DNA from 2 places in the Antricoccus suffuscus genome. Region 1 is predicted to be linked to the other one. Evidence: riboswitches for the same ligand, from Rfam matches in the RefSeq annotation. Region 1 holds a riboswitch; the other holds the start of a gene.
What was found. A riboswitch is a leader RNA that binds a small molecule or an ion and turns the genes downstream of it on or off. The one in region 1 is predicted to bind cyclic di-AMP.

Region 1 (10,117 bases):
CCAGTGGATGCGAGCGAGCGAGCGGGAGGCTGCGCGGGAGGATCGGCGACTCGATCGACTAGATGCGTCCAACCGCCGCGGGGAGGCGCGCAGGCTCGATAGCCGAGGTCCGAAGTCTGCCGCCGGCCCGGCCGAGTAACCTCAACCAGCAGTCCCGTCGTACGAAACCGTGGAGATCCCTACATGAGCAGTGCACCTCGCGACCTCGTTCACAACGTCGTGTTGTACAGCCCTCGTCCCGAGCGCCGCACCGCCGTGCGCAGCGCTGTTGGCCGCCGCCCGGCCGCCGACCTCGGGCGCATCAACTGGCTCGAGTGCGCGACGTACGACGAGGTGATCGCCCAGGTCGACAACGGGGACGTTGCGGTCGCGGTCCTCGACGGCGAAGCGCAGCCGGTCGGTGGCATGGGGTTGTCACGACAGATGAAGTACGAACTCGACAACTGCCCTTCGGTTGTGGTTGTCATCGCTCGCCGCGACGACCGCTGGCTGGCGACCTGGTCGCTGGCCGACGCCACCATCAGCTATCCCGTCGACCCGATCGTGGCGGGGGAGACGATCGCCGAACAGCTGCGCAATCGCGTCGCAGGTATTCCCGTACTGCGGTGACCACGCCGCAAGGTGCGCCGCACACGTGGCCCGGTGTCCTCGGTGCGCTCCTTAGCGAGGGTCGGCTGGACGAAGACGGCGCCGCATGGGCAATGGGTGAGATCATGTCCGGCGAGGCGACGTCCGCTCAGATCGCCGGATTCGCGGTCGCAATGCGTTCGGCCGGTGAAGCGGTCGACGCCGTAGCGGGGTTGGCGCGAACCATGCTGGCCAAGGCCGCGCCGGCCGAACTCGATGTGCAATGCGTTGACATTGTCGGCACTGGCGGCGATCAGGCGCATACCGTCAACATCTCGACCATGGCTGGAATCCTCGTGGCCGCTGCCGGCGTCCCCGTTGCGAAGCACGGCAACCGCGCCGCGTCCTCGAAGTGTGGCGCGGCGGACCTGCTCGAAGAGTTCGGCGTCAAACTAGCCCTCGATGGTGCGGGGGTTGCCCGCTGTGTAAGGGAAGTGGGAATCGGTTTCTACTTCGCACCGCAGTTTCACTCCGGATTTCGCTTCACCGGTCCGGCGCGCAAAGAGCTTGGGATCCCAACGGTCTTCAACTTCCTTGGCCCGCTGTCTAACCCGGCCGCACCGTCGGCGCTAGCGGTCGGCTGCGCGGACGCGACGATGGCGCCGATCCTGGCCGAAGTGCTGGCGCGGAGAGGTTCATCGGCATTGGTGTTTCGCGGCGACGACGGTCTTGATGAGCTCACCACCACCACCACGTCGCAGGTGTGGGTCGCCACCGGAAACCAGGTGCGACGGACCGTCGTCGATCCGGCCCGGCTAGGGATTGGCGCCGCTACGCCAGAAGACCTACGCGGCGGCGATCCAGCACACAATGCCGGCGTCGCGCACGAACTGTTCGCCGGACGTCGAGGCCCTGTCCGCGACGCGGTCCTGCTCAACGCGGCCGCGGCGATTGCGGCGTACGACGGACTGGCCGCAACGGCTGGCGACCTCGACGATGCACTCAGCGCAGGCATCGCGCGGGCCGCCAAGGCAATTGACAGTGGCGCGGCCGCCGAACTGCTGACCAACTGGGTCCGAGTCAGCAACGGCTAAGCGCACATCGCGCTATTCGAGGCCGACGCTGAAGGTCGCCTCGAGGTCGTGCTTCGAAAACGCGCGGAATGCAACATGTGTGTCGGTGTCGATGACACCGTCGACCTTGTTGAGCCGGTTGGAGATGGTCTCGGCGATATCGTTGAACTCGCGCACCCGCACGATGGCAATGAGATCCACGCCGCCGGCGACGGAGTAGACCTCGCTCACACCGTCGATGTCGGCAATGGCCTGCGCGGTCTCGGGTATCCGGTCCGTCGCGGCGGTGATCATGACGATGGCGGTTAACAAGGTAACTCCTCGTGGCGAGATGGTACGTCGACGCTCACGGTACGACATACTTTCTGCGCACACCGAGTGGGCGGTCTTGCGGGCGGTCGAGCGGCCGCGGAGTGCGCGGATGCGCGAACGGGTCGCGCGCGCGACGGCCCGTCTGGATGCTGCGATCGATCTTGCGCATCCACGGAGTCCAGCTCGCCGCGGCCGGGACGGGGCAGGAGTATTCGCCGTCGAGCTCGACGAGCCGTACCGCCGGCGCATCCAGCCAGCTGCTGATCAGCTCGGTCTCCTCATAGTGAGCTTCGGGAAGGTCGACCGAGTCGGCATCGTCTGACGCGTGGGATTCTTCGGAGCCGGCAAGCGAGGTGAGCAGGGCCCGTACCGGTACGCCGCGTGCGGCGTGCGCGGCAAGCACGAGGCGGCCGTGCCGGATGACCGCGAGCTCCCAGCCGCCATTGCCATCTGGTGCTGCGGCAACCAGCCGGGCCAGTCGGTTGACCCGACGAAGTTGCTGAGTGCGAATCAGTGACCGAATGAGGGCGACGGCTCGGTCCCGGACCGACTGAGCTTCCTCGTAACGCTGAGCGGCGGATAACGCGTCGATCCGCGCCAGCATCGGTTGCACCAGCGCGCCGACATCCGACCGGATGGCCCGACGCAGCGGCGCGATCGTCGCGGCGTAAGTCTGCGGGCTGATTCGGCCATCGCACGGCGCGCTGCACTTGCCGAGCTCGGCAAGCGCGCACGCATTGATGGGCGCGCTCTGGCGCAGCTTGTGTGTGCACCTCCGGATCGGCAGCGTGTCGTAGATGGCGTTGATCGTGTCCTCGGCGGCGCGGCGTGAGCTAAACGGTCCCAGGTAGTCGCAGCCGTCGTCTTTCATCGTGCGCACCACAGACAACCGCGGAAACAATTCGGCGGTGACCTTGACCCATACGGCGCGATCTGGTGTCTTGGACCGCCGGTTGTAACGCGGCCGCAGCGCGGCGATGAGACGACGTTCGCGGACGCCCGCTTCGAGGTCATGCGAACAGGAAACGGTGTCCACGGCGGTCGCCAAGGCCACCATTTCGCGCATCCTCGCGCGCGGTTCACTGGCAGTGAAGTAGTCGCGCACGCGTCGTCGAATGTTTTTACTTTTGCCTACATATAAGGGATTTCCCTGGGAATCACGGAAGATGTAGACGCCAGGGGACTCGGGCAAGTTGGCTGCCAGAGTGCGTTTCTCGCGTTGTGCCGGCGTCACCTCGCGCGACATGGTGAGCAACTCGTCGAGCGATTGAACGCCCATCGGCCCGAGCCGTTCGAACAGCCCGTGCAGCACCGCGACCGTGGCGCGGGCGTCGTCGAGTGCCCGGTGGTTGGGCGTGGTCGGTGAGCCGAAGAACGGCGCGAGCGTGGCGAGCTTGCAGTTGGCGACTTCGTCCCGGCTGATCGTGCGGCGGGCGGTGATGACGGTATCGACGGTGCGGTGTTTGGGCCACGAATAGCCAAGGTCCTTTGCTGCCTGTTTGAGGAAGCCGACATCGAACGGCGCGTTGTGCGCGACGAGAACCGTGCCGCCTTCCAGACCAGCGAACTCGAGGAACGACGGCAACGCGGCCGCGATTGTGGGCGCACCGATGATCATGGACTCGGTGATCCCGGTGAGCACTTGGATGTAGGGCGGGATCCCGGTCTGCGGGTCGACCAGTGTCTGAAACTCGCCGAGCACTTCTCCGCCGCGTACCTTTACCGCACCGATCTCGGTGATCCGGTCGTCCTTGGCAGACCCGCCGGTCGTCTCGAGGTCGACAACCACGAAGGTGACTTCGCGCAGCGGCTCACCAAGCTCGTCGAATGCGAGCTGCTGCGCGCGCGGTTGCCGCCGGGGCTCGTGGGACTGCTGTTGCTGTGGCACATTGCCGACCATAAGTCGGCCCACCGACATTTCCGTTGAACGTCGCCGTACATAATGGCCAGCGGGCGAATTGACGGAGGACCTGGCGGCGATGTGGCAAGGATCAACGCGGCGGTTCGTCCTCGCGTGCGTCAGCATCTTGCTGGGGATAACGTTCCTGACGCCACCGGCGGCGTACGCGGATCCCACTCCGAGCGCGACCGGTGACTTGCAGGGTCTCGCCGAATCGATCCAGCAGAAGTTGGTCGACGCGCAGGCGGCCGTCGTTGCGGCCCAGAGCGACCTGAAAGTCGAACAGGAGCGTGCCGATAGTTCTGCCGCGCGAGCCGAGGTTGCCGCGCAGGAGTACTCGGCGCAACAGGCCGAGGTCGGCAAGCAGGCGGCGGCCATCTATAAGTCCGGATATGCACTGAACTCGACGATCGAGATGCTGTCGGCGACGAGCGTCGAGGTGAAGATCGATCGGTTACAGACGATCCAGCAGATCAACCTGTACTACGGCAAAGCGGTCGCCGCGGCATCGGCCGCCGCAGTGAAGGCGGCCCAGGCGAAAGCCGAGTCCGATAGCGCGCTCGCAGAGGTGCAGGTCGCTACCGCCAAAGTCCAGTCGGCCGCGGATTTGGTCGCTTCGGAGGCATTTGCCAGTGGATCGACCCTCAGTCAAAGCCTGGGAGGGGTCGACGCGCAATACAAGGCCCAGCTCGCCGCGCAGCAGAAGGTCAACGAAAACACCGCGACGGCCTGGGCAGAGCACCTCACGCAGCTGAGCGCCGCCGAGGCCGCCGCGCCCGCTGTTGCGTCGGTGACCAACGCGATCCGGGCGCTCGGAGCGCCGTACGCCGCCAACGCGACCGGCCCCGCCTCCTACGACTGTCGCGGGTTCGTCACCTCGATGTACTCTGCCGTCGGCGTCGCCCTGCCGCCGGATATCCCCACCCAGTTCGCGGTGACCGCCCCGATTGGTGCGCCCGACATCCAGCCGGGCGACTTGGTGTTTATCGGTAACGCAGATGCGGGCCTGCACACGGTCGGCATCGTGTTTGACGCCACGTCGTACATCACCGCTGACGGCCCGTCCCGTGCGGTCGCGGTGCGCGAGATCCAGACTGACCCCAACGGGGATTATGCGATGGGGTTCGGCCGGCCCACGCTCCCCAATCGCGCGCCCGTGCCGGCACCGTCGGGAACCGGGCTTGGGTTTCCGATGAAGTGCGGCAACATCGTCTATCCCGCCTCGTACAACGGATCCAAGGCTTGGGGCAACTATCCGAACGGCCTGATTCCGCCCTCCGCGCTCTGCTCGATTGGTGTCGGTGCACACCAGCTGCGCTGTGACGCGGCGCAGGCCTTCAAGCTCATGTCTGCGGCATACTCGGCGGTTTTCGGTACGCCGATCTGCGTGACCGACTCGTATCGCTCGTTCCAGGCGCAGGCGACGCTGTACGCGCAAAAACCCGGTATATCGGCGATTCCGGGCACCAGCAATCACGGCTGGGCGCTGGCAATCGACGCTTGCGGAGGGATCCAGGGATTCGGTACCGCGCAGTACAGCTGGATGATCGCAAATGCAGGCAAGTTCGGCTGGTTGCACCCGACGTGGGCCGACCCCGGCAACGGACGCGAGGAACCGTGGCATTGGGAGTACGCCGGAGGCTAGGACCTTAGACATGCATCGAAATTGTCGGTATCGGTGTTTATGGTCGGCGGCATGTTGATCGATTGCAAAAGTTGCCAGGCCGTACCGGCGGCATGCGAAGACTGTGTGGTGACGGTGCTGCTCGGCCCGCTGAATGGACAGGCGCCAAGCGACGGCGAACTCGACGCTACCGAACGGCGCGCGTTCGATGCCTTAGTCGAGGGCGGCGTGCTGTCCGAGACATGGCGAACGACCGCCGAAGTGACGATGACACCGCGCACGGCACCGGCTGGGAGTCCCCGACGATGGCGTTCGACGGCGTGACAAATCGGCGTGAGAAACCACTCGGTCGGCGGGCCCTGATTGAATCCTTATCGGCGCGACTGTAAGGTCTTTGAGGTCGGTCACGGGACGGTCGTTTGTCCGAAATGGCGCCGTACGACACCGCCGAAACGTAATCGATTTACGTGCCGGGGACCCACGTGTCCTTGGGGTGAATCAGCGAGGCTCACGCTTCGTTGTAGGGCAATCTTCCCAGCCCGAACCCGTCAGCTAACTCGGTAGGCGGGCGCAGAGGAAGAGGAGAGCCGCCCCCGTGGCGCCTTCGAAAAAGCACGTAACCGCGGCCTCATTCGCCGCCCTGTTCACGACCTTCGGTCTCGCACTTACGCCCACTACTGCCGCGCATGCGGCCCCAGACGCGGCGCCCGCGCCGAGTGACGTCCAGGCGCAGATCGTCCAGATGCAGCATGATCTCGAAACCGTGACCGAGCAGTACAACGACGCGAAGATCGCGCTGGACCAGCAGAACGCTGCGCTGGCGACGGCGACCTCGACGTACGACGCGGCAAACGTGAAGCTCGAGTCACTCAAGGCGCAGGTCGCCAAGATCTCGGTCGGCGTTTATAAAGGCCCGCAGATGGCCAGCCTGACGACCGTGATGACGAGCGGCTCCCCGGCCGAGGTGCTCGACAAGCTCAACACCCTCGACGCGATCTCGGCGCACAACAACACTGCGCTCGGCGAGTTGGCAAGTGGCGAAGCCCAGGCCGCCGCTGCGAAGTCGGCCGCGACCGAGGCCGCGGATGCCGCGGCCAAGACCGAGCAGGACATCTCGGCCAAAAAGGCCAGCATCGAGTCCGAGCTGCCCAAGCTCGAGACACAGTTGGCCTCGCTCAACCCGACCGCGTACGCGTCAGTCATGGCCGCCTCGGGCGGCCCCGCTGTCGCCTCGGCAACTGCAGGCACGGGAGGATCGGCAGCCGCACAAGGCGCCGTCTCGGCCGCGCTATCGCGGCTCGGCATGCCCTACGTATGGGCCGCCTCGGGACCTAACTCATTCGACTGCTCGGGCCTGACGATGTGGGCCTACGGCCAGGTCGGCATCGGTCTGCCACACTCGTCGTCCGCGCAGCGCAGCTCGGGACCTTCGGTTTCGCTGTCCGCGCTCGTGCCCGGCGACCTGGTCTTCATGCCGGGCCATGTCGGCATGTATATCGGCAACGGCAACGTCGTACACGCCCCGACCAGCGGAGACGTCGTCAAGGTCGTCCCGCTGAGCTCGATGCACTGGACGTCGGCTGGTCGACCTGCCGCCTAACTCCCCGCGAGCAGGTATGAAAACGCTGGTTGTCACCAACGACTTCCCGCCCCGCGAAGGTGGCATCCAGACGTTTGTGCGTGCCATGGTGGCCCAGTTCGATCCGCGGGAGGTCGCCGTCTATTGTTCGACGTCGCCCGGCGCGGCGGAGTATGACGCCGGTTGCGGCTTTGAGGTCGTACGCAACCGGGCCACGATGCTGCTGCCCACGCGGTCGGTGACAGCTGACGTCATCGCAACCGCACGGCGGATCGGAGCCGACCGAGTCTGGTTCGGCGCCGCGGCGCCGCTCGCCCTGATGACGCCATCGCTTCGCAAGGCGGGCATACATCGACTCGTGGGTTCGACACACGGGCACGAGACGGGCTGGGCCGCGGCCCCAGGCGCGCGCCAGCTGCTACGCCGGATCGCCCGCACACTTGACGTCACGACGTACATCACCGGCTACACCGGCGACAAACTTCGCGACGCGCTCGGCCCGGCCGCCCAGCTCGCTCGCGTATCTCCGGGCGTCGACGTCGAACGGTTCACGCCGGACGTCGACGGGGCAGCGGTACGCCGCGAGCACGGTCTCGACGGCCGCACCGTCATCGGGTGCATATCGCGACTGGTGCCACGCAAGGGACAGGATGCGCTGATTGCCGCGCTGCCGCGTATCCGGGCCGTCCATCCCGACGCGGTGCTTTTTCTCGTCGGCTCAGGCCGCGACCGGGCGCGTCTTCAGCGACTCGTCCAGCGAGCAGGACTCGGCGAGCACGTCGTGATGACAGGGAGCGCGCCCACGCACGAGCTTCCGGCGTACTACGCGGCGACCGACATCTTTGCGATGCCTTGCCGAACCCGTAAGCGTGGCCTCGACGTCGAAGGGCTTGGCATGGTCTACCTCGAGGCCGCCGCAACCGGAAAACCGGTCGTTGCAGGTAACTCAGGTGGCGCGCCGGAGGCGGTGATCGATGGCGAGACGGGGTACGTCGTCACCGATCCACGCTCACCGCACGCCGTCGCGGAGCCGATCATCAGGCTGCTCGCCGACGCCGGCCTCGCCGCTCGGATGAGCGAGCGCGGCCGCGAGTGGGTCTGCGAGCAGTGGACCTGGAAACGCCAGTCGGACCGGCTCAAAGAGCTCCTTCAGGTCGCGTAAAGCTGGTCGATCTGCGCGCTGAAGTCCTCGCGCACGACGTTGCGTCGCAGTTTCATTGACGGGGTCAGGTAGCCATTGTCTTCGTTGAAGTCGTTGTCGAGCACGATGAACTTGCGAATCGACTCGGCCTTCGAGACCGTCTTGTTAGCGCTATTGACCGCCTGCTGGATTTGCGCATGCAAGTCGGGGTCGTTGATGAGGTCCGAAAGCGTCGCATCTGCCGGTTTGTTGTTGTTTTTCTTCCAGGCCGGCAGCATTTCCTCGTCGATGGTGATGAGCGCGCCAACGAACGGTCGCTGATCGCCGACCACAATGCATTGGCTGATCAGCGCGTGCGACCGTAGCGCGTCTTCGAGTGCCGCCGGCGCGACGTTTTTGCCGCCGGCGGTGACGATGATTTCCTTCTTGCGACCGGTAATCGAGACGTAACCGTCTTCGTCGATCGACCCCAGGTCTCCGGTATGCAGCCAGCCGTCGATCAGGGTTTCCTTGGTGGCTTCCTCGTTGCCCCAGTAGCCGCTGAACACGTGCTCGCCGGAGATGATGATCTCCCCGTCGTCCGCGATGCGGATTGTCGCGCCAGGCAACGGGCGACCGACTGTACCCACCCGCATCTGGGTGAGCGTGTTGCTCGCGGTCACCGGCGAAGTCTCGGTCAGTCCGTAGCCTTCGAGGACGGTGATGCCGATCCCGCGGAAGAAATGTCCGAGACGGTCGCCGAGCGGCGCGCCACCGGAGACCGCGCTCTCGCACCGTCCGCCGAGCGCAGCGCGCAGCTTGCCGTAGACGAGCTTGTCGAAGACGGCGTGCTTGAGCTTCAGAACCAGCCCCGGCGTACCTTTGTCCAGCGCCCGCGAGTATTCGATCGCGGTCGCCTCGGCTATGTGAAAAATCTTCCCCTTACCCTCCGAGATTGCCTTTTGCGCCGCGGAGTTGTAGACCTTCTCGAACACGCGGGGTACGGCGAGCAGGAACGACGGTTTAAACACCCCCAGGTCCGGGACGAGGTTAGGGATGTCCGAGCTGTGCCCGAGCTTGACCCGTGCGGTGAGCGCGCCGAGCTGAATGATCCGGGCGAAGACATGCGCCAGCGGCAAGAAAAGCAGAGTGGAACGCCCCGGTTGCAGCAGGTCGTCCTGGGACGCGACGGTGTTGCGGGCGTCGAACACGAGGTTGCGGTGGGTGAGCTGGCAGCCTTTCGGGCGCCCCGTCGTGCCGCTGGTGTAGACAATCGTCGCGACATCGTCGGCTTTCGTCGCCCCGCGCCGCTTGCTGACTTCGTCGTCGGTGGTTTCTGTGCCGCTCTCGACAAGGGTGTCGAGGTCCGCATTGTCGATGACCCAGACGGTCTTCAGGTCCGTGAGCGCGCCGCGTACTTGTTCGACGATCGCGGCGTGCTCCGCGGTCTCGACGATCGCCGCGGTCGCGCCGCTGTTGCTGAGGATCCACTCGACCTGGTCAGCGCTCGACGTCTCGTAGATCGGCACGACGATGAGGCCGGCGCTGGCGAGCGCGAAGTCGCACAGCGTCCATTCGAACCGGGTGCGAGACATCAAGGCGACCCGGGACCCGGGCTCAATACCTGCCGCGATAAACCCTTTCGCGAGCGCGTTGACTCGGCCAGCGAACTCAGCGGCGCTCAGATCAGTCCAGTCCGCGCCCGAGCGCAGCGCGTACAGCGCCTCTGTCGGATATTTCTCGGCATGCTCGAAGACGATGTCGGCGACATTGATTGTGGCCGGTACGTCGTACCGTGACGGGACGGAAACTTCGCGCATTTGCCGGGCTCCTAGACGTGTCGAGACAAGCGGTGTTGCGAGGTAACCTACCTGGCTCCACACCGCAAGGCGATTCTATTGGTCAAACGGTAGGCTCGTCAGGTGCGTGCACCCACGTGCAC
Region 2 (10,117 bases), on a different contig from region 1:
GGCCCGTCCGGTGGATGACGACGTACGGTCCTGCGATCGTAAAACCGTTGGAGTCGATAGCGGTCATCCACTCCATAAAGCGGGGATGCAGTACGTCGTACGCGAACTTCCGATTATCGCACTGGATCTTGTATTTCCGGTTAAACGCCTCGCTCTCCAGCTCGATGTCTTTGAACCCGAGCTTGCGCGCGAACCGTCCGGTGATGCCCTCGAGCCCGACCTCGAGCTTGGGGAAGGCTCGCGGGATCTGGATCGCGGTCACCATCGTGTGCACCGTCCGACGGTCATCGCCAGACCCGGTCGTGTATTCGTGCGCGAACGTCACGACCGGCCGGCCGTTGAGGTGACCGGTCATCACGTGCCGAGCCTTCTGAGCACGGCCTGCGCCGAACGGATAGCCCCAGTCCATGTTGGCCCACGCATCGTTGCGCTTCTCGTAGGTGAGCCCTTTTGCCTGGGCAAAGCGCATGAGCTGTTCGGCGCGCTTCTTCTGCGCGAAGTATCCGCCGACAATGATGAGCACAACCACGGCGATCACGAGAATCGAGCCGATCATCCCAGCGGCCGAACTCGAGTCAGCTAAAGCAGGGATTGCGGCGCCGTGATCGGGCGGGACGAGGGCGAAAATCATGAATCGGACTCTCTCGGTGCGACGAAAATAAGGAACGGATGCTGGTCTATGACCAGCATCCGTTCCTTTTCGTTCCGTGCTACGTGGCTAGACCAGTCGGCGTGCCGCATCGAAGTTCATGTACTTCATAGGCATCGTCCGGACCGGTGAGCCCGGGGTGGGGGCGTGCACGACGGTGCCGTTACCGATGTAGATCGCGACGTGCCCTGGCGCGAAGACCAGGTCACCGGGTGCGAGTGCGGACAGCGAGACCGGCGTACCGTAGCCACGCTGAGCGCCCGACGAATGCGGCAGGCTGATACCGATGGAAGCGTATGCGTACATCGTCAGACCCGAGCAGTCGAACGAGCCGGGGCCCGCAGCACCGAAGACGTACGGCTTGCCCTGCTGCGCCATCGCGGTGGTGACAACCTGTGCGGCCGAGCCGGACGCGGCCGGAGCGGCAGTCGGCGCGGCGGCCGGAGCGGTGACGGCCTTGGGCGCGCTGGCTCCCTGAGTCTGGCCCGAGGCCTGGTCGACCTGAACCTGCTGCGCGGCGGTCAGCGTCGCGAGCTTGGCTTGCAACGTCGGCAGTTCAGCCTCGTAGTAGGCCTTTTTATCGCTGATCTGCTTCTCGGCGGCCGCAGCGGCGGCCTTGGCGCCGTCGATAGCGGTCTTGTTTGCGGCGGCGGACTTCTGGGCCTTCGCGTACTTCGCCAGCGTCTGGGCGTTGTAGGCGGAGATCGTGTCGAGCGTGCCGAGCTGATCGATGAGGTCCTGTGGCGAGGAGCTAGTCAGGATGGCCTGCAGGCTCTGCGCATTGGAAGTCTTGTACGACGTCGCACCTATCGCCGCAACCTGCACCTTCGCGGCATCGACGTCGGCCTTCGCCGCGTCGAACTGCGTCTGCGCCGCGGCCGCGGCCGCGGTCTGCTTGTCGAGCTCGATCTTGGCATCGAGGTACTTCTCGTTGGCGTTGGCGAGGTCGCCCTGCATCTTGATGACCTGGGCCTGCACGGAGCTGGAGGTCTCGCTACTGGTCGCCGGGTCGGCGTGCGCGGCGGATGGGAGCAGGCCTAGTCCGAGTGATGCAACAACTGTGGCCATCGTGCAAACGACGGCATTTCTCTTCGAGGGCGCCATACAGGCGGCTCTCCATTCTTCCTATTCCGCCTGCCGAGTTAGCTGTCGGGTTCGGGCCGGGAAGTATTCGGCCCTACAACGCGTCCACCCGCGGCATTCGCTACGGGCCCACACGCCGATTCACCCCGGATACCACTGTGGGTCCCCGGCACGCTCCCCCTCAAACGACTCCATTGCTGGCGCTGTCCGATCGGTGATGCGTTTAGGCGTGTCTCGCGGTGTCGTTCCGATCGAACGACAGACCTCCGTGAGACTCGGAAGACGTTACCCGTCGTAACCAGTTCGAGACACTCTCGTCACCGGTTATCCACCAAGACCACACTGTGCGATGAGCCACATGAGGGTTTGGCTGTGCGTCGACTGAGAGCTTTTCGGCGTACGGCCGCTCTTTCGCGGTGCGCTCGGTCACCCAGCGTCTTCAGTCCGGACGGTGCTGCAGGGCCCGACTCTTAACCAAGACTCGACGCAGCGCAGCCCGCGGCACCACCCTGAGTACCTGCACGACGGACTTGTATTTGACCGACGGCACGCTGCGATGGCGCCCGGCACGATGATCGCGCAGTGAGGTCGCGACCACCTCCGGTGCCTTAAGCCACGCCCAGCGCGGAATCCAACTGACGTCCTGCTCGATGCGCTCGTGGAACTCGGTGCGTACAAACCCCGGGCAGACCACGCTGACGTGTACGCCGGTGCCTTGCAAGGTCACGGCCAGCGAGTCGGTGAAGGCCACGACGTATGCCTTGCTGGCGGCGTACCCGGGGCCGGTATCGCTCGGCAGGAAGGCGGCCACCGAGGCAACATTGATCACTCCGCCCGTCCCGCGCCGCACCATGCCGGGTAGCGCCGCGTGGCACAGCCGCATGAGCGCGGTCACGTTGACATCGAGCATCTGCTGCTCGCTCTCGACGGGTGAGGCCAGAAATTCGCCCTTCGTGCCGAACCCGGCGTTATTGACAAGCAGGTCGACCGGCTCGTCGTCACTGGCGACCCGCCCCTCTACCAGCGCGAGGCCCTCAGGCGTGGACAGATCGGCCGGGAGTACGTCGCAGCGCCCGCCAAAGCGACCAGTCAGGGTGCCGGCCAACGCCTGCAAACGATCCTCGCCGCGCGCGACAAGGATGAGGTCATAGCCGGACCTAGCGAGCTGTTCGGCGTACTGCGCGCCGAGTCCGGCCGACGCTCCGGTGACCAGCGCGCGAGGCACTCACTCGCCTCGCGGCGGACGTGGCCGGAACAGGCTGCCGAAGATGCCGCCGGCGCCGCCGGGTCGACCGCCGCCGATTGGCACCGGCGCAACGAGGCGTCCTTTCATCAAGAAGAAGAACGCCGCGCCGCCGCTCAGCACAATCGCCACCACGATGATGCTCAGCGAACCGTTGACCACCTGCATCACAAACATGATGGTGACCAGGCCCGAGACAAACATGCCCAGCATGCGGGCCCAGTTGGCGCCTTGCCGGTAGAAGTACGCCGCCGCGGCCGCGGCCAGCCCGACGATGCCGAAGATGATCGTCTGGGTACGAATCGAGCTGTCGAGCTCCTTGATCGTCGGGATCGTGAGCGTGACCTTGTTTTTCTTCAGCGAGTCCGCAACCTGCTTCTCGGTGACTTGCTTCTTGTCACCGACCGATGCGTTGAGCACTTCGGCCATCTGCGCGGCAGTCGGGGTGATCGTCGTACCCATCGACTTCCACTTGTCCGCGGCCTTCTTGGTCTCGCTGTCGGTGTAGTTGACGACCTTGTCCTTTTTCAGCACCTGCGCCGTCACCGTGACCTGGACCGGGACGTAACTACTTTGCAAGTCCTTGGAGTTCTGCGAGAGCCCAAGTCCGGTCATCGTGAACATGATCAGCGCGAGTACGGCGAGCGCGATCCAGGCCGACTTCTTCGGCGCGAACGTCTGCGGCCCGTCATCCTCGGCTTCGGCGGCGTCCGCTGGATAGACGACCGAGTCACCGAGCTCGTCTTTCGACGGCTCACGTGGGACGTCGTCCGGTTCTTCGGACGCAGATCCGGTGGGGTTGTCGCGATCGGTCACGCTGAGGCTCCTTGTGTTAATTATGAGAAAGATATGTCTTGACCGCGGGGCGGCTAGTCAACACGATCGCCCACACGGCCAACAGCCCCATGAGCAGGACCGGATAGCTCATCGCGCCACTGAACATCGATAGCACCGTCAACGCGACAAGCAGCCCGCTGAAGACGAAGCCGACCGGACGCGCCCACGTCTTGCGGCTGCGCAGCCCGTGTGCCGCGGCACCGTGCCCAAGACCGATGATCAGCAGGACCACCGCCGCGGTCCGCACGACGCTGGCGAGCTGAGCGATCGAGATGTCGGCGACCATTTTCGCGTCGACCGACTCCATCGCCCGCATGAGCTCGCTGGTCAGGTTGTCCGTCTGGGTCAGGTAGAACACGCCGAAGAACACCAGGATCACCGCGATAACCGTCTGCACGACCGACGCGCGTCGTACCTCTCGAGGCGGTTTAGGCGCCTCGCTCTGCGGCCCGTCGGCGCGATCTGGTTGTTCCGGAGCGCTCTCGAAGCCGCCGAACGGTTTATGGCCGTCGTCGGGCTGCTGCGACAAGACGCACTCCTCATACCTACGCGCGAGCGCGGGTGCTACTTGGGTTGGTGGGCGAAACCGCCATGGATATCCACGCCACTTTACTCGAACTATGTGGCGCTGACCGTCGCGTCGCCGGCTCCTTGTCGCGCGTTTACTGCCGTCATGGAGCGCCGCGATGCAAAGATCAAGACGTGATGCAGCTACAGATCGTCGTACCCACCGACCGGTCCGACACGATCACCGACCGTCTGCGCGACGACCCTCGGGTCACCAACGTCGTACGGTTCGACCGCGTCGCGCTGCGACCGGAAGGCGACTTCGTGCAGTGCGACATCGCCCGTGAGGCCGTTTCGGACGTGCTCGACTGGCTGCACACCAATGGAATCGACGAGGACGGTTCGGTCTCGCTGATCGAAGTTGACTCTTCGCCCAGCCCCAATGCGTGGGCGGCCGAAAAGGCGGCACCTGGTGCTCCCGACGACGCGATCGTATGGGACGCGGTCCTCGACACGGCGTGGACGCAGGCGAAGGGCTCGTGGTCCTTCTACGCGTTTCTCACGGTCGCCTGCATGATCGCGGCGGTTGCGGTCGTCACCGACTCGCCCATCCTGGTCGTCGGCGCGATGGTGGTCGGACCAGAGTTCGGCGTCATTGCCGCTTTCGCGGTGGCCGTCGTGCTGGGCAAACGCCGTCTGGCGTGGCGGTCGGCGTACCTATTATTTCGAGGGTTCCTCGTCGCGCTCATCATCACGATCAGCTTCGCGCTGATCCTGCGCTCCATCGGCTGGATCAGCCCCGCCTCACTCAGCGGCCCCCGGCCACTCACCGGTTTCATCTGGCAGCCAAACCACTGGTCACTGGTGGTGGCGCTGCTCGCCGGGGCGGCCGGCGTGCTATCGCAGACCGCCGGGCACAGCAACGCACTAGTGGGCGTCTTCATCTCCGTCACGACCATCCCCGCGGTCGGAGAGTTCTCGCTATCGGTTGCCGTGTGGGCGCCCAAGCACCTGAGCGGGTCGGCCCAGCAACTGGGCATCAACTTGCTCGGGATGACCGTCGCCGGGGTCGTGACCCTCGCATTCCAACGACTGATCTCGCGGCGTAACGAACGCCGGCGGGCGGCCACGACGTCGTACGCCGAACCGCCCGCCGACTAGAACCCGCTACTTCGCGCCGACTACCAGCGCCGTGTCGCCAACGTCGACCGTTACCGTGTCGCCATCGACGATCTCGCCGGCCAGCAGCTTCTTGGCCAGCTGGTCGCCGATCGCGGATTGGATCAGGCGACGCAACGGACGGGCGCCGTAGACCGGGTCGAACCCGTCGATGGCCAGCCAGTCGCGCGCGGCCGGCGTGACCTCGAGCTCTAGGCGCCGATCGATGAGCCGCTGCGCCAGATTCTGCAGCTGGATATCGACGATCGAGCCGAGCTCCTCAGTGCCAAGGCTGCTGAAGACGACGACCTCGTCGAGCCGGTTGAGAAACTCCGGCTTGAAGTGACCGTGCACGACCGACATGACCGCGTCGTACTTGCCCTTCTCGTCCAGTCCCGGGTTCGTGATTGCCTGCGAACCGAGGTTGGAGGTCAGGATCAGGATCGTGTTGCGGAAGTCGACCGTGCGACCCTGGCCGTCGGTCAGCCGGCCGTCGTCGAGCACCTGCAACAAGATGTCGAACACGTCCGGGTGCGCCTTCTCCACTTCGTCGAGGAGTACGACGGTGTAGGGGCGGCGGCGTACTGCCTCGGTGAGCTGGCCGCCCTCGTCGTACCCGACGTAGCCCGGAGGCGCGCCGACCAGCCGCGAGACACTGTGCTTCTCGGAGTACTCGCTCATGTCGATGCGGACCATTGCGCGGTCATCGTCGAAGAGGAAGCCCGCGAGCGCCTTGGCCAGCTCGGTCTTGCCCACGCCGGTCGGACCGAGGAACAGGAACGAACCGGTCGGCCGGTTGGGGTCAGCGATACCGGCCCGGGACCGGCGTACGGCGTCGGCGACCGCGGTGACGGCCTTACTCTGACCGACGACGCGGCCCTGCAAGCCTTCCTCCATGCGCAGCAGCTTGGCGGTTTCGCCCTCGAGCATCCGGCCCGCGGGGATACCTGTCCAGGCGCTCACGACGCCAGCGATATCGTCCGCGCTGACCTCTTCTTTGAGCATGAGGTCGGCTTGGTTCTCGGCCTGTGAGGCCTCGTCGATTTCCTTGAGCAGCTGCGGAATCTTGCCGTAGCGCAACTCCGCGGCGCGCGCCAGGTCGCCGTCGCGTTCGGCGCGTTCCTCCTCGCCCTTGAAGGCATCGAGCTGTTCTTTCAGCTCGCGACCCTTGTCGATCGAGCCCTTCTCGCGCTGCCAACGTGCGGTGAGCTCACTCAGGGTTTCGCGCCGGTCGGCGAGGTCCTTGCGCAGCGTCTCGAGGCGGATGCGCGACCCTTCGTCCTCCTCCTTGGCCAGCGCCATCTCCTCGATTTCGAGGCGTCGTACCGCTCGTTCGACCTCGTCGATCTCGACCGGCCGGGAATCGATCTCCATGCGCAGCCGAGACGCGGCCTCGTCGACGAGATCGATGGCCTTGTCCGGCAGGAACCGCGAGGTGATGAACCGGTCGGACAGCGTCGCCGCCGCAACCAGCGCCTGGTCGAGGATGCGGACGCCGTGATGCACTTCGTAGCGGTCCTTGAGCCCGCGCAGGATGCCGATCGTGTCTTCGACGGTCGGCTCACCGACGAACACCTGCTGGAATCGACGTTCCAACGCAGGGTCCTTCTCGATTCGCTGTCGGTATTCATCGAGGGTCGTCGCCCCGACCAGCCGCAGCTCGCCGCGCGCGAGCATCGGCTTGATCATGTTGCCGGCGTCCATCGCGCCCTCACCGGATGCGCCGGCGCCCACGATGGTGTGTAGCTCGTCGATAAACGTCACGATCTCGCCATCGGACTCGGAAATCTCGTGAAGGACAGCCTTGAGCCGTTCCTCGAACTCCCCGCGGTATTTCGCACCGGCCACCATCGAGGCCAGGTCCAGGCTCATCAGGCGTTTGCCCTTGAGCGACTCGGGTACGTCACCGGCGATGATCCGCTGCGCCAGACCCTCGACGATCGCGGTCTTACCCACACCGGGCTCGCCGATGAGCACGGGGTTATTTTTGGTACGGCGCGAGAGCACCTGAATGACCCGCCGGATCTCCGAATCACGCCCGATAATCGGGTCGAGGTCGCCTTTACGCGCCTGCTCGGTGAGATCGACGGCGTACTTCTCGAGCGCCTGGTACGACGACTCGGGGTCCGGCGAGGTGACGCGTCGCGAACCACGCACCGTCTTGAACGCGTTGATCAAGTGATCGGGACTCGCGCCCTCGCCCACCAGGATGTCTCGCGCCGCGCCGCCGTCCTGCGCGACGCCGACCACGAGGTGTTCGGTCGAGACGTATTCGTCGTTAAGGGTGGAGGCGAGCTTGCCCGCAGCGTTGAGTACGGCGAGCAGCTCGCGGCTGGCTTGCGGGGCATTCGTGGTCGCACCGCTCGCGCTGGGCAACTGCTCCATCCGTTGCAGGGCAGCGTTTTTCACCGACGCGGGATCGGCGCCGGCGGCCTGCAGTAAGGGCCCGGCAATGCCGTCGGCCGGTTCCAGCAGAGCAATGAGGAGGTGCAGCGGCTCAAGCTGCGGATTTCCACGATCGGTCGCGAGGCGCTGCGCTGCGGCAAGAGCTTCGGCAGACTTCGTGGTGAACTTGTTTTGATCCACGCGGGGCTCCTTTAGAGATCTGTCAAATACTGCCAGGTACAACGCCCGTCAAAGTTGAGTCTATTCCGCTCAACTCTGCTTTTCCCGCGATCCGTCACAAAATCCAGCCCATCCGTCACCGCTGCGTCCCCGGGTCACGCCGATGTCGAGGCGGACTCCTCCTAATCACGGCTGATGCGGCGTGATTAGCAGGGGTTTGGCGATACAAGGAAGCCGAACGGCGATACTGGCCCGGCTAGTCGGTGATGTCGGCGAGGTCCTTCGTGATCCGGCTGACTAGCGTCAGCAAAACCGTGGCGTCTTCCTCGGACCAGTTACGCAACCCGGTCTTGAAGATCGCGACGCGCCGGCTGAGTCCGGCCGCATGCCGCTGCCGACCATAGTCGGACAGGCTCAACATCGTTACCCGCCGGTCTTGATCATCGGCCCGCCGACAGATGCAGCCGGCCTCTTCGAGGGCGCCGACCTGCCGGCTCACGACCGACATGTCGCTGCCGACCCGCGCGGCGAGGGTTTGCATGCGCATCTCGCCTTCATTGCGAAGAATTGACAGGAGCGCGAAAAGTGGCGAGCTGATGATGATCCCGGACTCAGGATCCTCTTCCGCTCCCCACTTGGCGGACCGGGCGCGCCCGGTCCGCACTAGCTGGCCAAGGGTTTGGACGAGATCGGCGCACGTCTCGTCCTGAAGGTCAGTCATCGCGGGTTCCACTTCTCAATCAACGCCGCCAGCGGATGATCGCTGAGGGCTGTACCGGCACGAGGTCGCGACGGTATGACGCATGGACGGCCGCCTCGGCCGAGGCGACGCGGGCCTGTGCCTCGGCCACGTCGACAACGAGTTCCTCGACCCGCGACTGCAAAGCACGGACCTGGTCTTCCAGATCGATGATCCGCTTGATGCCGGCGAGGTTGATCCCGTCGTTCTGACTTAGGTGCTGCACCATCTTCAGCAGCGCGACGTCGCGCGCCGAGTAGCGCCGCCCGCCACCGCTGGTCCGACCGGGCTTCACCAGGCCGACGCGGTCGTACTGGCGCAGGGTCTGCGGATGCATCTGGGCAAGTTCGGCGGCAATGGAGATGACAAATACCGGCGTCTCGAAATCGACGTACGACGCCGCCTGCTGCGAGCCGGTTGCTCGCTGATCGCCAGCTACCGGCTGACCAGGCACCGAGGAACCAGGCACCGATGAATCGGTCATCGGTCGACGGCCACCGAGTGGCCGTGACTGGCCGAGCGGTTCGCTGCGCACACGGCGCGACGACGCCCCGTCGTCGCGGTTTCGCGGTGCAGTCATCTCGACCTCCTTTACGTAGATCTTACGTGGCGAAGAATTGTTCGCGCGGATTGTCCGTTTGAAGCGCGGCGTAGTCCTCAAGAGCCTTCTTGGCCTCGTCGGACATCTTGGCCGGTACGGCGATCTCGACGGCCACGATAAGGTCGCCGGTCGTCTTACCGACCGTGACGCCTTTACCTTTGACCCGGAACTTGCGCCCATTGGAGGTGCCGGCCGGAAGCTTGAGGCTGACCGACGAGTCGAGGGTCGGCACCTTAATCGTCGCGCCGAGTGCCGCCTCGACGTAGGTCACCGGGACCGTGAGCTGCAGGTTGGCTCCCTTGCGGGTGAACATGCCATGCGGTTTGACCGTCACCTTGACCAACAAGTCACCGGCAGGGCCGCCATTAAGACCAGGCGACCCCTTGCCCCGGACGCGGAATTTCTTTCCATCGTCAATACCCGAGGGCACTCGCACGGTCAGTGTCTTGCTGGTCCCGTCGGGGGCCGTCAAGCGTAGCGGCAGGCTCACGCCATTGATCGCGTCCTCGAAGCTGAGCGTGACCGCGGCGTCGAGGTCTTGCCCCTTCATCGGGCCAGCCTGCCGGCCGTAGCCGGCGCCGTCGTTGAAGCCTTGTTCACCGAAGACGTCTCCGAACAGGTCGGAGATATTGGGCCCGCCGCGACCGCCTCCCCTGGCGCCGCGTGCGGCGCCGAAAAGATCGTTGAGGTTGAACGACTGGCCACCGGCGCCGGCCGAGAAGTCTCCCGGGTAGC

Region 2: another riboswitch for cyclic di-AMP. It lies ahead of CLV47_RS20295 (C40 family peptidase); the one in region 1 lies ahead of CLV47_RS12835 (NlpC/P60 family protein).

What each region holds. Positions count from the first base shown of each region.
Region 1 is NZ_PVUE01000010.1:88,538-98,654, forward strand. Features, by position in the region: gene CLV47_RS12805 (cytochrome c oxidase assembly protein) at 1-139, shown strand, start outside; gene CLV47_RS22335 (hypothetical protein) at 184-609, shown strand; gene trpD (anthranilate phosphoribosyltransferase) at 606-1,661, shown strand; gene CLV47_RS12815 (Lrp/AsnC family transcriptional regulator) at 1,674-1,952, opposite strand; gene CLV47_RS12820 (DEDD exonuclease domain-containing protein) at 1,987-3,840, opposite strand; gene CLV47_RS12825 (M15 family metallopeptidase) at 3,932-5,497, shown strand; gene CLV47_RS12830 (hypothetical protein) at 5,549-5,800, shown strand; cyclic di-AMP (ydaO/yuaA leader) riboswitch at 5,912-6,057, shown strand; gene CLV47_RS12835 (NlpC/P60 family protein) at 6,072-7,076, shown strand; gene CLV47_RS12840 (glycosyltransferase family 4 protein) at 7,093-8,217, shown strand; gene CLV47_RS12845 (AMP-dependent synthetase/ligase) at 8,205-9,995, opposite strand.
Region 2 is NZ_PVUE01000026.1:23,369-33,485, reverse strand. Features, by position in the region: gene CLV47_RS20300 (DUF3137 domain-containing protein) at 1-631, opposite strand, end outside; gene CLV47_RS20295 (C40 family peptidase) at 719-1,717, opposite strand; cyclic di-AMP (ydaO/yuaA leader) riboswitch at 1,766-1,945, opposite strand; gene CLV47_RS20290 (SDR family NAD(P)-dependent oxidoreductase) at 2,172-2,957, opposite strand; gene CLV47_RS20285 (hypothetical protein) at 2,958-3,791, opposite strand; gene CLV47_RS20280 (hypothetical protein) at 3,808-4,341, opposite strand; gene CLV47_RS20275 (DUF389 domain-containing protein) at 4,518-5,480, shown strand; gene clpB (ATP-dependent chaperone ClpB) at 5,487-8,063, opposite strand; gene CLV47_RS20265 (MarR family winged helix-turn-helix transcriptional regulator) at 8,299-8,763, opposite strand; gene CLV47_RS22825 (heat shock protein transcriptional repressor HspR) at 8,783-9,361, opposite strand; gene CLV47_RS20255 (DnaJ C-terminal domain-containing protein) at 9,384-10,117, opposite strand, start outside.